2 regions of the Streptomyces sp. NPDC054849 genome follow, and region 1 is predicted to be linked to the other one. Evidence: riboswitches for the same ligand, from Rfam matches in the RefSeq annotation. Region 1 holds a riboswitch; the other holds the start of a gene.
The links. Region 1 has a riboswitch for guanidine ahead of ACWGIF_RS19435 (Ohr family peroxiredoxin). Riboswitches for the same ligand answer to the same signal wherever they lie in the genome.
Positions count from the first base shown of each region.

Region 2: linked by a shared signal. The riboswitch ahead of ACWGIF_RS07285 (DMT family transporter) and the one ahead of ACWGIF_RS19435 (Ohr family peroxiredoxin) in region 1 are both predicted to bind guanidine.

Region 1 covers NZ_JBSGZI010000041.1:13,914-21,782, reverse strand. The annotation lists gene ACWGIF_RS19450 (hypothetical protein) at 198-536, shown strand; gene ACWGIF_RS19445 (hypothetical protein) at 1,076-1,612, shown strand; gene ACWGIF_RS19440 (hypothetical protein) at 2,218-2,667, opposite strand; gene ACWGIF_RS19435 (Ohr family peroxiredoxin) at 2,654-3,106, opposite strand; guanidine-III (ykkC-III) riboswitch at 3,182-3,245, opposite strand; gene ACWGIF_RS19430 (AraC family transcriptional regulator ligand-binding domain-containing protein) at 3,314-4,381, opposite strand; gene ACWGIF_RS19425 (type 1 glutamine amidotransferase domain-containing protein) at 4,599-5,372, shown strand; gene ACWGIF_RS19420 (discoidin domain-containing protein) at 5,566-7,641, shown strand.
Region 2 covers NZ_JBSGZI010000010.1:62,774-70,642, forward strand. The annotation lists gene bcp (thioredoxin-dependent thiol peroxidase) at 1-436, opposite strand, end outside; gene ACWGIF_RS07275 (DUF3618 domain-containing protein) at 496-882, shown strand; gene ACWGIF_RS07280 (GroES family chaperonin) at 926-1,267, shown strand; guanidine-III (ykkC-III) riboswitch at 1,442-1,506, shown strand; gene ACWGIF_RS07285 (DMT family transporter) at 1,538-1,858, shown strand; gene ACWGIF_RS07290 (transglycosylase domain-containing protein) at 1,874-4,354, opposite strand; gene ACWGIF_RS07295 (ABC transporter permease) at 4,541-5,344, shown strand; gene ACWGIF_RS07300 (ABC transporter permease) at 5,460-6,317, shown strand; gene ACWGIF_RS07305 (ABC transporter ATP-binding protein) at 6,320-7,294, shown strand; gene ACWGIF_RS07310 (DUF1707 SHOCT-like domain-containing protein) at 7,476-7,869, shown strand, end outside.

The sequences.
Region 1 (7,869 bases):
ACGTCGTCCCACCGCGACGTCGACCACGCCCTCGCCTACCCCGAACCGCCGGCCTCGCCGCTCTGGCACCGCAACGGCCCCAAGGCCCGGCCGATCACGCCCGGACAGCAGCAGCGCAACTGCGCGCTCCTGCTTCGCGCGCCAGCACACCCCCGGCCCCGCTCCCCGCGCACCGCCAAGACCCGGGCGGAGGCGCGATGATGAACTCCCAGACGCACCGCGCCATAAGCGGCTACGTCGACGCGATCCCGGCCCCCGGCACCGGCCGGGACACCGCCTGCTTCGACCTGATCCACTCCCCCGCCGACGCGGACCGGTGCGCCCCCGACACCCCGGACACCGTGTACGCCTGCACCACCGGACACCCCCGCATCGCCGACGTGTTCCTGCGCGACATCCACGGGTCGAGGCTCCGGCTACGACGACACCGCGGCTCCTGCTGGCTCATGCGGTCACCGCCGCCGTCACGGCCGGCGCCGTCGGTGTCGCGGCGAACTGCCTCGTGGACACTCCCGATTCACCCCTCATGCTGGTAGCCGCGCTGGGGCTCGTCTGTTACGTCGCCGCTCTCGCCGGAGCGGCCGCCGCCCCGCACGACGCCGAGTTCCGGCGCAGGGCCCGATGCACCGCCGTCAGCCTGGCGGTCGGTGCCGGAGCGGCTGCCGTGCAATCGGCGCACGTTGCCGTTCCGCTGCTGCTGCTCGGACCAATAGCCGGCGTGCTCGTGGCCGGCCGGGCCTCTGCGGGTATCCCTCTACGCCATGCGCCACCGCAGGAGCCGGCCGCGGTCGCGCCGGCGTCGCGGGCCGTGCGTGCCTCGGACGGAGGCCCGTAGACCGGGCCGCCGGGCCCGGTGGACGGGCGTCGCTGGATCTCTCGGGGGCGGGGCGGGCAGTCCGCGGGGGCGACGGCTCCGGCGGTCTCCTTGAGCAGCCAGGCCGCGGGGCTACGCCGTCGAGGGGCCGGCGGACGGCCCCGCCTGGTGGGCTCTGGTTCGAGTTCCGGCGTGCCGACGGAAGCGTGGACCGGGGCAGCCCTCTGCTCGCGCTGTCACCTCGATGTCATCATGGCGGGTGTGAGCTCCCCCCACGCGACACCCGACGCCGAGCCGGTGCAAGACCGCTGGCGTGCCCGGGAGGCACCCTACGGAGACTTCATCATGTTCGCCGACGGATCCCTGTCGGTCATGGAACTCGTGCGGCTCTCCCCTGCGGGCCGGCTCCATGACATGCGGGCCGAGGACTGGCGATGGTGGGAGGTCCTGAGGGCCACCGAGTGGACCCCCACTGCCTGGATGGACGTGGATACGACGTTCGCCTCGTACACCTTCGCCGGACGCCGCGCCCTGGCAGGTGAATCATCGGACCGCGGCGGTATCGGCTGGGTCGCCCTGACTCGCGACGATGAGCACGACACCCTGGAATGGATCGCGGTCTCCTGCTCGTCCAATCCGTTCACCGAAGTCACCTTGGACGCAACCACGGTGACCGCGGTCAGCACCCTGGGCCGCATCTGGTCCTTCCCCAGAAACAGCCCCCAGCAGGTGAAGATCACCGTGGATCCGGCCTATCCCTGGCCCTCGCCACCTCAGACAGGCGGTCCCGCCGGCTGACCCGATCATGCGCCCGCCGGCTCGGTCTCGGCCCGTCAGCCACAGCGGGGGCCATGGCGGCCGGTGTGCGGCTGGAGGCGCTCGAACCCTGGCGGGCCGTATCGCGAGATCAAGGCGGCTCCGCGAGGAAGGCCTGCTTCGCGACGGGCTCGGCCTGCGCGACGACAACGTCTGACACAAGGCACGGCATCCCCACGCACAGAGCCCGGCCGGGGCCGTCGTCACCCGGCCGGGTTCTGTCACGCCAAGCACACCACACCTGGCTCGGGGGCAAGCCCCGCCGCAACGGGAATCGGCACCGCGAAACCGGCGTCAGCACCACGCGCCAGGCGATGGGTGCGGGCCCGGGGAGCCTCAGGCACGCGGCCCATACGAAGCCGACCTGCGCGGGGAGGACTCCTGAGCCGGCGACCCGACCCGCCGGCGGGCACCGCACGACACGGTCTGCTCGCCCAAGGCGACGAAGATGTCCTCGGCCGGCCACTCGGCCATCCGAGGTCGGCGACCGCGGCATCCTCCCGGCCGCCGAGGGTCCCGCGGACGGCGCCAAAGGAACGGAACCCACTCGGGTTCCGGCTCGGCTGCGGGGGCGGCGACCACGGAGGTCACATCCGCCAGTACGAACCCGCACGGGAATCGACGTGCACCACGTACCGGCCGACGCGCACCACATGGTGGTCAGGACCGGACCAGGAGCCGGTCGTACCGTGGGCGCCGGGCAGCGGGGTCCAGATCTCCAGGAAGGTGCTGCCGTCCGGGTTGGTGCCCCGCTCGACGAGGTTCGCACCCTCCCACCGGAAGGTTCCGGCGTCTTCGCCCGGCTCGCCCGTGAGGTGGTGGAAGTGCACCCGGGAGCCGTCGAAGGACGTCGTACCGGCGAAGCCCCGGCTGTCGGCGTAGTACGGGCCGGCCTGCAGCCACACCACTTCGCGGTCCTCCAGAAGGGGTCCGCCGTTGCGGCTGATGCCGCGCCGCAGCCAGGCGCCGTGCTCGGGCACCGGGATGCCGGGGCCGCCCGTGCAGCGGCCCGTCGGCCGGGGCTCAGGCCCGGTCATCGGTGGCGGGGTCGTCCACGGCCAGAAGCGTCAGCGGTACGTTGCCGCGTACCGCCTGCGCGTACGGGCAGACCGCGTCAGCCTGGTGCAGCAGGGGCTGGAGGTCGGCCGCCCGCCACCCCGGCAGGCTGACCGTGAGAGCCACCGAGAGGCCGTAGCCCGCGGGCGTGTCCGTGGTGCCGAGCTGTACTTCGCAGGCCACGTGTGCGGCGGATGCATCCGCCCCGAACTCGGCGGCGACCTCCGCGAGCGCGGAGGTGAAGCAGGCGGCGAAACCGGCCGCGAACAACTGCTCGGGGTTGGTGGTGCCGGGCACCTTCTTGCGCGGCGGGGCCAGACGGACGTCCAGGCGCCCGTCGTCCGTGCGGACGGATCCGGTACGGCCGCCGGCGGCATGTGCCGTCGTCCGGTAGAGGCTGCGGGTGAGTGGCACGGTCATGGCGTTCGGCCCATCCTGCTCGACGAGGACGCTGCCCGGGTACGGACAGCGGACGGCACTGCTCGTGCAGCACCTCGCGCGTCGTCGTGCGTAACCGGGTACGGCGCATCTCGTCCGGGGCCGTGGACCCGGCCGTCGGCCAATGTAGCAACGGAGCGCCTGCGGCCGGGGCCTCGCCCCCCGGTGAAGTTCCTCACCCGCCGCCGGTCACGTCGCGATCCGGGGACGCGGGCCCGTGCCGGGCGTGCCGGTGTGCGGGTGTACCGGGTGTGCCGCGTGTGCCGCGTGTGCCGCGTGTGCCAGGCTGCGGTATGCCCCCGGAGGCATGCCCTCCCACCGGGTGAAGGCACGGACCAGGACCGTCGCGCCGCTCAGGCCGACGAGGGGGGCGATCCGGTCCAGCGGCAGGACGGTGGTCTCCAGCAGCCGCTTGGCCCGGGCGTGGCGGGCGGTGTCGAGGAGCGCGCGCCACGACGTGCCCTCCGCGTGCAGGGCCCTGCGCAGGGTCCGGACGCTGAGGTTGAGCTCCTTGGCGGGGCCCTCGGGGCCGGCGTCCTCGAGGGCGGCGTGCTCCAGCCACTGCCGCACGCGCCCGGCCACGGTCACGGCCGCGGACAGCTGGCTCAAGAGCCGGTCGGCGTAGGCCCGGTGCAGGGCATTGAGCGCCGGGTCGTAGAGGGGGCGGCGCCTGTCGAGGTCCTCGTCGGCGACCGTGATCGCGTTCTCCGGGGCGTCGAAGGTGACGCGGCAGCCCAGGACGCGGGCGTAGGGCTCTTCCGCGCCCGCACGGGGGTGGGCGAACGACACGGCCAAGGGCGCCCAGTCGTCGCCGGCGATCCAGCGGGCCGCCCGCACCATGCTGCTGACGATCGCCTCCACCTGCTGGGGGTGCATGGCAGCCGGGTCGACGGTCGGCCGGTAGCAGACCCGGCTGACTCCGCCGCGACGGTCCAGGGTCACCGTGCCCGCCTGGCTCACCAGGGGGTGGTAGCGCTCGGCCGCCTGTGCGGCGTCCGCGAGGCTGGCGCAGGTGAGAACGAGGTGCCCCAGGATGTGCAGGCCTTCGGGCCGGATCCGGTCGCCCACGAGGAGCCCGGTGTGCGGGCCGGCATCCCGGGCGCCGAGCACGGCGTCCCACAGGGCGCGCATCTCGCCGAACTCCAGCCGGTCCGTGGGCAAGGCCCAGGAACCGGCCCCGCCGGTGCCCTCTGCCATGGTGCTCAAGACGGCGAGTGCGTAGGACGCGGTGACGGAGGGCGACTCGGTGGTGGACACGGCCGTCAGTCAATGCGGGCACCCCACCCCCGTCAATACCGTGCGCGGGACGGCCGCCGGGGGGCCGGTCCGGAGAGTCAACGCCTTGGCCGTCGGAGTGGATGACGGCGCCGCGGGCCGCTCCTAGAGTCGGCCTTCGGACACCGAGGGGATCAGGGGCCCACGGAGCGCCGGGGAAGGGCGCTGCCCTGATCACCACCGCTCAGAGGAGTACGCCGTGATTCTCTTCCTGCTCCCCGCAGGGGACTACGACCCGACCGAGGCGGCGGTGCCCTGGGCCGCATTGCGGGACGCCGGGTTCGAGGTGCGGTTCGCCACCCCCGGCGGGAAGGTCGCGCTCGCCGATCCCCGGCTCACGGACCTCGGCTTCTCCTGGCTGTCACCCTGGCTGATGACCCGCCGCGCCGAGCTGGCCGCCTACCGGCGCCTCACCGAGGACCCCCACTTCCTCGCCCCCTCCTCGTACGCGGATGTCGACCCGGCCGACATCACGGGCCTCTTCGTGCCCGGCGGCCACGCCGCGGGCATGCGGACGCTGCTCGACGACGCCACCGCCCAGCAGTTGTTCGCCCGGCTCTTCACTCAGGGGCTGCCGGTGGGGGCCGTCTGCCATGGTGTGCTGCTCGCCGCCCGCGCCAAGGATCCCGCCACCGGGCGCTCGGTCCTCCACGGCCGGCGGACGACGGCTCTGACGTCCCTGTTGGAGTTGACCGGATGGAACCTCACCCGGTTCTGGCTGGGGCGCTACTACCGCACGTACCGCACCACCGTGCAGCAGGAGGTGACCGCGGCGCTCGCCGATCCGAGCCACTTCCTTCCCGGCCCGCCGCTGCCCGTCCGCGACACCGCCGCCCGGCCGGGCCGCGGCTTCACCGTCAAGGACGGCAACTACGTATCCGCGCGGTGGCCCGGCGACTGCCATCGCCTGGCGGCGGAATACCTGGCCCTGGTCCGTGCCCATGAGGCTGGAACGGTGCACCGGTCCGGTTGAGCCCGGCCCGCATCGCGCGGGCCCGCATCGCGCGGGCCGGTGGCTGGCGGACGGCGGACGGCGGAGGCGCCGCGGTCACCGAGGGCCATCTCTGGATTGTCATGAACGCATCGTGAAAGAGATGGGGATGGGGATGAATCGACGAAGAGCCTTCGGACGAAGCCGGTACCAGTTAATCGGCCTGGTCCTCGCGATGGTCACCCTGATACTCGGCCCCGCGGCCGCCGGCGCGTCGGCGGGTCCTCAGTGGTGGGAGCCCGTTACGCGCCCGGCCCCGGATTCGCAGGTCAACGTCACGGGAGAGCCGTTCACCGGGACCGACGCCCAGGGCCGGGTCCGCGGATACGTCGACGCGCACGTCCATCTGATGTCCAACGAGGGCTTCGGGGGACGGCTGGTCTGCGGAAAGGTCTTCTCCACGGCGGGGGTGGCGGACGCCCTCAAGGACTGCCCCGAGCACTACCCGAACGGCGTCCTCGCCCTCTTCGACATGATCACCAAGGGCGGTGACGGCCGGCACGACCCGAACGGCTGGCCGAGCTTCCGCGACTGGCCGGCCCACGACTCCGCCACCCACCAGCAGACCTACTACGCCTGGGTGGAGCGGGCCTGGCGGGGCGGCCAGCGGATCCTGGTGAACGACATGGTCACCAACGGAGTCATCTGCTCGCTCTACTTCTTCAAGGACCGCGGCTGCGACGAGATGACCGCGATCAGGCTCCAGATCCAGAAGACGTACGAACTCCAGGACTACGTCGACGCCATGTACGGCGGCGCCGGCAAGGGCTGGTTCCGGGTCGTCACCGAGCCCGACCAGGCCCGCAGGGTCATCCAGGAGGGCAAGCTCGCCGTGGTCCTCGGGGTGGAGACCTCCGAACCGTTCGGCTGCAAGCAGGTGCTGGACAGCGCCCGCTGCACCATGGCCGACATCGACCGCGGTCTGGACGAACTGCACCGGCTGGGCGTGCGCAGCATGTTCCTGTGCCACAAGTTCGACAACGCCCTGTGCGGCGTCCGGTTCGACTCGGGCACCCAGGGCATGGCCATCAACGTCGGGCAGTTCCTGTCGACGGGCACCTTCTGGAGCACGGAGCCCTGCCCCGGCCCCGAGCACGACAACCCGATCGGCTTCGGCCTCGCCGCCGGAGGGGCCGAAGCCGAGGGCCGGGAGGAAGCGGGCGCCACCGGGACGGCCGAGCACACCGGCACCCCCCAGTCGGAGGCGGAGGCGGAGACCCGGATTCGGGGCGCCTTGCCGGAAGGGGTCGAACTGCCGCAGTACGGCTCCTCCCTGCAGGCGGCGCAGTGCAACCGCCGGGGCCTGACCGCCCTGGGCGAGTACGCGGTGCTGGGCATGATGAAGCGCAACATGATGCTGGAAATCGACCACATGAGCGTCAAGGCGGCGAACCAGGCGCTGCGCGTGCTCGAAACCGAACGCTACTCCGGTGTCCTGTCCACCCACGGCTGGATGGACGAGAACTGGACCGAGCGGGTCTACCGCCTGGGCGGCTTCATCACCGGCCACATGTACGAGGCACCCGCGTTCACCGCCGAGGCGCGCAGGAACGCCGCTCTGCGCGCCAAGTACGGCGCCGGATACGGGATCGGCACCGACATGAACGGCTTCGCCTGGCTCCCCGGCCCCCGGGGCGCGGCCGGGAACCCAGTCCACTACCCCTTCCGCAGCCCCGACGGCGGCTCGGTCCTCGACCGGCAGGTCACCGGCTCGCGCGTCTGGGACGTCAACACCGATGGCGGCGGCACTCACTACGGCCTCGTACCGGACTGGATCGAGGACATCCGTGTCACCGGAGGCCAGGACGTGGTGGACGAGCTCATGCAGGGCGCCGAGGGCTACCTGCGCACCTGGGAGCGGACCCGCGGCCACACCACGCCGTACGCACCGCTGGTCCGCGGCTACCGCCCCCACGCCGGGCACCTGGCCTCCACACGCCCCCTGCCCGCCGGATTCACTCACGAAGGGGTCTGGAAGGTGCTGCGTGACCCCGCGCCCGGCACGGTCCGGCTCTACGAGTGCAAGGTGGCGCACCACTCGCTGCTGACCGCCGACCCGGGGTGCGAGGGCCAACAGCCCCTCGGCGCAGTCGGATACGTGTACACCAAGGCGGTACCGGGCTCGGTGCCCCTCTACCGGTGCTACATACCGTCCGTCTTCGACCACTTCGTCTCCCCGCGCGCCGACTGCGAGGGTCCGTACACCAAGGAGGGCCTGCTCGGGTACGTCATGCCGGTGACCGCGCCGTAGCGGCCACCGCAGAGGTGCCCCCGGCGCGTGCGGCCCGGGGGCACTTTTGCGTTGATCCGGGGTCAGCGCAACGGGGACGGGTCCCGCCCGGTGAGGCGGCGAGGGTGCACTGGGCGGCGGCGTGCCGGTCCGCGTCTCGTCGGGCCGTCGGCGCCGTCGGCGCTGGTCGTAGGCTGTGGGGCCGGGCGAGGCAGTGATCTCGGAGGACGCCCAGAGGTATCCGGCACC
Region 2 (7,869 bases), on a different contig from region 1:
CGTGGCCCGTGGCCTTGACGTTGTAGAAGGCGTGCTCGATCTTGCCCGCCTCGTCGACGACCATCGTGGAGCGGATGACCCCGGTGACCGTCTTGCCGTACAGCTTCTTCTCGCCGTACGCGCCGTAGGCCGCCAGGGTCTCCTTCTCCGGGTCGCTGACCAGCGTGACCTTGAGGTCTTCCTTCTCGCGGAACTTCGCCAGCTTCTCCGGCTTGTCCGGAGAGACGCCGATGACGTCGTAGCCGGCCGCGGCCAGGACGGCCAGGTTGTCCGTGAAGTCGCAGGCCTGCTTCGTGCAGCCCGGCGTCAGCGCGGACGGGTAGAAGTAGACGATCACCTTGCGGCCCTTGTGGTCGGCGAGCGAGACGTCGTTGCCGTCCGCGTCGGGCAGGGTGAAGGCGGGGGCGGTGTCGCCCGGCTGGAGTCGCTCGCTCATCGTGACAGTCTCCTCGGAGGGGATCGGTATCCCACTGAGACTAAGCTGACAGACTGTTCATGGCGGACTACGCCTTACAGGACCACGACGACGGAGGCAGCGCGGTGTCGGAAGCCAGGACCCCCGCACGGGAAGCCAGGACCCCCGCACAGATCGAGGCGGACATCGTCCGCCGCCGCGAGCAGCTCGCCGAGACGCTCGACGAGATCGGTGTGCGCGTGCATCCGAAGACGATCATCGGGGACGCGCGGGCCCGGGTCGCCTCGACCGTCGACCACACCGCCGGCCGGGCCTTCGCCGTGGTGAACGGGCTCGTCACGGATCTGCGGGACGGCCTGCGCCACGACGACGGGGCTCCGCGCTACGAGCGCATCGCGCCCGTAGCGCTGGTCGCGGTGAGCCTGGTCGGGCTGCTCGTGGTGTCGGCGCGCCGCAGGCGCGGATGACCCTGTGCGGTACAGGGCGCTCGCGGGCAGGTAAGTTCGGGGCGTGAGCGAGAACACCACCGACGACAAGCTGCCCATCCGCATGCTGCACGACCGCGTGCTCGTGAAGTCCGATCTGCCGGAGGGCGAGCGGCGCTCGGGCGGCGGCATCCTGATCCCCGCGACGGCTGCCGTGGGCAAGCGGCTGGCCTGGGCGGAGGTGGTCGCGGTCGGGCAGAACGTACGGACGGTCGAGCCCGGCGACCGGGTGCTGTACGACCCGGAGGCCCGCGCGGAGGTCGAGGTGCGGGGCGCGACGTACGTGCTGATGCGTGAGCGGGACCTGCACGCGGTGGCCGCGGAGCGGCTGGAAGGGTCGGAGGACTCGACCGGGCTGTACCTCTGAGCGGAGCCTCGTCTCTGAGCGAGGCAGTGTCTCTGGTCGAGGTTGTACCTCTGTCGAGGCCGTGTCTCTGGTCGAGGCCGTACCTCTGTCGAGTCCGTGCCTCTGTCGAGTCGGTGCCTCTGGTCTTCGGCAGGTGAAAGGGTCGGTGGCGCAGGTCACCGGCCCTTTCTGCTGCCTTTGCTACGGTGGGTGAGAACCCGACGAGACGCGCCGTACCGGGTACGACAAGACGACGCACCCCGTATCGCTCGATGTCTCGGAGGTGCCGTCATGGCATGGGTTCTTCTTCTCGTCGCCGGTCTGATCGAAGTCGGCTGGTCGATCGGCATGAAATTCACCGAGGGCTTCACCCGGCTGTGGCCCAGTGTGTTCACGGGCGCCGGGATCGTCGCCAGCATGGTGCTGCTGTCCTACGCCGCGAAGACCCTGCCCATCGGTACGGCGTACGGGGTGTGGGTGGGTATCGGCGCGGCCGGTGCGGCCGTGCTCGGTATGGCGGTGCTGGGCGAGCCCGTCACCGCCGCCCGGATCTTCTTCATCGGTCTGCTGCTGGTCGCCGTGGTCGGGCTGAAGGTGACCTCCGGCCACTGACCGGGCGCGGACGGGCTATTCCAGGAACGCGGACGGCGGGCGCCGGCCTTCGGTGGTCCCGCCGTCCGCGCCTCCCGTGCCCGTCCTGCCCTGGTTGCCCATGGTGGTGCCGCCCTCGTCGCCCTCGTCGCCTTCGCCCTGGGTGGTGCCGCCGTTGTTCTGACCGCCCTGCGTCTGGCCCCCGTTGTTCTGGCCCCCGTTGTTCTGGCCTCCCTGGTTCTGGCCCCCGTTGTTCTGGCCGCCGTTGTTCTGACCTCCGTTGTTCCGGCCGCCGTTGTCCTGCCCGCCGTTGTCCTGGCCGCGCGTCGGCGGGGTCGGCCGTAGGGGCGGGGTCGGGGTGAGGTCGCCGTCGGGTGTCTCCGGCGGGGTGTCGGACGGGAGGGTGGGGGACGGCGGGGGCTGGGCCGCGCCCGGCTGGAGTTCGAGTTCGAAGTCGAGGGGGTCGCTGCCCTCCAGGGCGGTCTTGGTGTACGCGGCCCAGATGCGGGCCGGGTAGCCGCCACCGCCGATGCGGGCTTGGCCGAGGGCGCCGTACAGCGACTGCAGGGTTCCGGTGTCCGGGTCCTGGCCCATCATCGAGACCACGGTGACCAGGTCGGGGGTGTAGGCCGCGAACCAGGCCGAGCGGTCCAGTTCGCCGGTGCCGGTCTTACCTGCGGCCGGGTGGCCGGCGGCGAGGGCTGCCGTACCGGTGCCGTTGTCCACGACGCTGATCAGCATGGACGTGGTGGTGTCGGCGGCTTCGCGGCTGATGGCCTGGACGGGGGTGCGCTCGGGCAGGCCGATCGTGTCGTCGCCCTTGGTGATCTTCTCCACGAAGGTGTAGGGGGTGCGGCGGCCGTGGTCGGCGAGGGTCGCGTAGGCCTGGGTCATGTCCAGGACGCTGGCCTGCAGGGTGCCGAGGGCCATCGCGGGGCCGGCGATGAAGTTCGGGGTGTTCTCGGGGATGCCGAGGTCGATGGCGGTCTGTTTGACCTTGGTGGTGCCGACGTCGACGGCCATCTGTGCGTAGACGGCGTTGACGGAGAGGTCGGTGGCGGTGTTGACGGTGATGTTGCCGTAAGACACCTGGCCCTCGTTCTCGGGGGCGTAGCGGATCCGGCCGCCGACGACGGGGCGTTTGTTGTCGCCGTTGTAGATCGTGTTCGGGGTGATCCGGCGGCCGTCCTGGGTGTGGGCGTCGTTCTCGACGGCGGCGGCGAAGACGAAGGGCTTGAAGGCGGAGGCGACCTGGTAGTCGTGCCGGGTCGCGTTGTTCACGTATTGCTTGGTGTAGTCGATGCCGCCGTAGAGGGCGACGACCTTGCCGGTGGCGGGGTCGATGGAGACCCCGCCGGCCCGCACCAGCCGGTCCGCCTTGCGTTGTTCGGGGTCGAGTTTTTCGACCATCTGTGTGTCCACGGCCTCGACGAACGCGCTCTGGCGGCGTTTGTCGATGGTCGTGGTGATCCGGTAGCCGCCCTCGGCGAGGATCTTGTCGTCGAGGATCTTGCGCTCGATGATGAAGTCCTTGATGGCTTCCACGAGGTAGCCGCGCTGGCCGGACATGCCGGCGGCCGCGCGGACCTTGCCGGGCTCGGGGAACTGCGTCGTCGCGCGTTCGGCCGGGGACAGCCATTGCTTCTTGACCATGCCGTCGAGCACGTAGTTCCAGCGGGCGAGCGCGCGGGGGCGGCTCTGGGGGTGGGAGACGACGTCGAAGGCGCTGGGGGAGTTGAGGAGGGTGGCGAGGTAGGCGCCCTCGGCGGTGGTGAGGTCGGCGACGTCCTTGCCGTAGTAGGCCTGGGCGGCGGCCTGGACGCCGTAGGCGTTGCGGCCGAAGTAGCTGGTGTTCAGGTAGCCCTCGAGGATGTAGTCCTTCGACTTCTCGCGACCGAGTTTGATCGCGATGAAGAACTCCTTGACCTTGCGGTTGATGGTCTGTTCCTGGCCGAGGTAGTAGTTCTTGACGTACTGCTGGGTGATGGTGGAACCGGACTGGGTGCCCTTGCCGGTCGCCGTGTTCCAGGCGGCGCGGAGCATCGCCTTGGGGTCCACCGCCCGTTCGGAGTGGAAGTCCCGATCCTCGGCGGCCAGTACGGCCTCCTGGACGGTCCGCGGGACCTGCGAGAGCGGCACGTTGACGCGGTTGACCTCGCCGTCGCGGGCGATCTGCGAACCGTCGGAGTAGAGGTAGACGTTGGACTGCGCGGTGGCGGCGGCGTTGGCCGGCGGGATGTCGACCAGCAGGTAGCCGGCCACGAGGGCGCCGCAGAGAAGGAGGGCGAGGAGCAGGACTCCGCCCAGCACCATGCGCCAGGTGGGGAGGGCGCGGCGCCAGCCGGTCCGCTTCCGGCGGGCCCTCTTCCCCGGTGCGGGCGGTTCCGGCCGCGGGCCCGGCTGCGGCTCGGGCTGGGGCCTCGGCTGCTGCTGGCGTCTGCGCGGCTGCGCCCGGTCGGGGGGCGGGGTGTCCGGGTCGCGAGGGGTCCAGCCAGGGGGTGGTGACTGGTCGCTCATCTCCGGGACTCCTCGACGCCGTTCGAAATATCCACTTCTGTACCTCATGGTGTCTACCCGATGGCCGGTGATTACGCGCCGGACGGGCATAAATCGGTCGCGTGGATCGCCCCTCCGCACTAAGCTCGCGCGCTTTGGCCGACGTAGGAACGACGTGGGAAACGGAGGGATACGGTGGGCCAGAGAGTGCGGCTCTACCTGGCGGTCGCGGCGGGCGGCTTCCGGCGCTACGCCACCTACGGGACGGCGACCGCGGCCGGGGTGTTCACCAACACCGTGTTCGGCTTCATCGTCGCGTACACGTACATCGCATTGTGGGACGAGCGGCCGGGGCTCGGCGGCTACGACCAGGCGCAGGCCCTGACCTTCGTGTGGGTCAGTCAGTCACTGCTCGCCGCAGGCGCGTTGATCGGGGGCGGCTTCCAGGAGGAGATCCAGGAGCGGGTCCGCACGGGCGACATCGCGGTCGACCTGTACCGGCCGGCGGATCTGCAGATGTGGTGGCTCGCGGCCGACATGGGCCGGGCCGCGTTCCAGCTGCTGGGGCGCGGGCTGGTGCCGCTGGTGGCAGGGGCGCTGGCCTTCCCGCTGGCGCTGCCGGCGGATCCGCTGCGCTGGCTGCTGTTCCTGGTGTCCGTGACGCTCGGGCTGGTGGTGAGCTTCGCGGTGCGCTACCTGCTGGGGCTGCTGGCCTTCTGGCTGATGGACGGGTCCGGGATCAACATGATGGCCACCGTCGTCTCGATCTTCTTCTCCGGGATGCTGCTGCCGCTGACCGTCTTCCCGGGAGCCTTCGGCGAGTTCGTCCGGGCCCTGCCGTGGGCGGCGATGCTCCAGGTCCCGATGGACGTCCTGCTGGGCAAGCACGCGGGGGCCGGGGGCGCGGCCGAGGCGCTGGGCTTCCAGGCCGGGTGGGCGCTCGTACTGCTGGGGGCGGGGCGGCTGTTGCAGTCGGCCGCGACACGGAAGGTGGTGGTCCAGGGTGGCTGACACGGCTGAGACGGCTGAGACCGCTGAGACGGCTGCTGTGGAGGACGCCGGGGCGGCGGAGGCGGCGGAGGCGGTGCCGACGCGGGAGTTCGGGGTGACGGCCGCGGTGACTGCGGTGACCGCGGCGACCGTGGTGGCGACGCCGGCGGCGGAGCGGCGACGCGGTCGGGTCCGGGAGGGGCTGCGCGGCTACGGACTGATCGTGGCGATGTGGGTCCGGTCGACGATGACGTACCGGGCGTCCTTCGCCCTGTCGGTCGTCGGGCACGCCGCGATCACCTTCCTCGACTTCCTCGCGATCTTCATCATGTTCTCCCACGTGGACGTCCTCGGCGGCTTCACGCTGCCCGAGATCGCCCTGCTGTACGGCTCGTGTTCGGCCTCCCTGGGCCTGGCGGACCTGCTGATGGGCAACACCGACCGGATCGGCGTCCGGATCCGCGACGGCTCGCTCGACACGATGCTCGTGCGGCCGGTCCCGGTGCTCGCGCAGGTCGCGGCGGACCGCTTCGCGCTGCGCCGGCTGGGGCGGGTCGGGCAGGGGCTGGGGGTGCTGGGCTGGGCGCTGTGGACGCTGGACGTGGACTGGACGGCCGGGAAGGTGCTGCTGGTGCCCGTGATGGTCCTGGCCGGGGCGGCGATCTTCGCGGCGGTGATGGTGGCCGGGGCGGCCTTCCAGTTCCTCGCGGGGGATGCGGCGGAGGTGCAGAACTCCTTCACGTACGGCGGCTGCACGATGCTCCAGTACCCGCCGTCGATCTTCGCGAAGGACCTGCTGCGCGGGGTGACCTTCGTCGTCCCGCTGGCCTTCGTCAACTGGCTGCCCGCGCTGCACGTGCTGGGGCGGCCCGATCCGCTGGGACTGCCCGGGTGGGTCGCGTACCTGAGCCCGCTGGTGGCCTTCGCGGTGTTCCTGCCCGCGTCGCTGGCGTGGCGCGCGGGAGTCCGTTCGTACCGAAGCACGGGGAGCTAGCTGTGGCTGTGACAGATGCGCTGATCTCGCTGGACGGGGTCGAGAAGGTCTTCGACGTACGGCGCCGGGTCAGCTTGATGCGCCGGGAGAAACGCGAGGTCAGGGCGGTTGACGGGATCAGCTTCGAGGTCGCTCGGGGGGAGATGGTCGGCTACATCGGTCCCAACGGCGCCGGGAAGTCGACCACGATCAAGATGCTGACCGGGATCCTGACGCCGAGCGGGGGACGGCTGCGGGTCGCGGGCATCGACCCGGCGCGGGAGCGGATGCGTCTCGCGCACCGGATCGGGGTGGTCTTCGGGCAGCGCACCACGCTGTGGTGGGACCTGCCGCTGAAGGACTCGTACGGGCTGATGCGGCGGATGTACCGGGTGCCGCGGGCGCGGTTCGAGGAGAACCTGGAGCGCTGCGTGGAGCGGCTGGACCTGGCCGAGCTGCTCGACGTCCCGGTACGGCAGCTGTCGCTCGGGCAGCGGATGCGCGGGGACATCGCGGCGGCGCTGCTGCACGATCCGGAGGTGCTGTACCTGGACGAGCCGACGATCGGGCTGGACGTGGTGAGCAAGGCGAAGGTACGGGGCTTCCTGCGGCAGTTGAACGAGGAGCGCGGGACGACGGTGCTGCTGACGACGCACGACCTGCAGGACATCGAGCAGTTGTGTGAGCGGGTGATGGTGATCGACCACGGGCGGCTGATGTACGACGGGGCGCTGGGCGGGCTGCACACGGCGGGGTCGGTGGGGGAGAGCGAGCGGACGCTGGTGGTGGACCTCGAGCGGGAGCTGGCGCCGATCAGTGTGGAGGGGGCGCGGGTGGTGAAGGTGGACGGGCCGCGGCAGTGGCTGGCGTTCCCGGCGGGGGCGTCGGCGGCGCCGCTGGTGGCGGCCGTGGCGGCGCAGTACCCGCTGGTGGACCTGTCGGTGCGGGAGCCGGACATCGAGGACGTGATCGCGCGGATGTACGCGGGGAGGGGCTGAGGCCGCCCGCGGGATGCCCGTCCGACCGTCCACCCGTCCGCCGCTCCGCCCGTCCGCCTGGTCGGGCGGTTGGCCGGTCGGTTGGCCGGTCGGTTGGCGGGGACCGGATCAGGGGAAACCCGGGGCTATCTCAGGGACCGACTCGTACAACTCCCCGGGAACACTGCATAGTCTGGGGCGTATGAGTGACGAGCGGCCGGAGAAGCCGTTGCCGGAGCTGAGGGCGTCGGATGCCGACCGGGAGCGGGTGGTGGAACGTCTTCGTGACGCCGTCGCCGAGGGCCGGCTCGACATGGAGGAATTCGAGGAGCGGCTGGAGGCGGCGTACAAGTCCCGGACGTACGCGGAACTGGAACCGCTGACGCGGGACCTGCCGACCCCCACCGGGCCGGCCGGCCGGCCCGCGGCGGTCGCCGGGTCGGCGGCCACGCCGTGGCGGGGCCGGATCGGCGGGGCGGGAACGTCCGCGACGGCCGTCGCGGTGATGTCGGGGTTCCAGCGCAGGGGCCGGTGGACGGTGCCGGCCCGGTTCAACGCGGTGGCGTTCTGGGGCGGCGGTGAGCTGGACCTGCGCG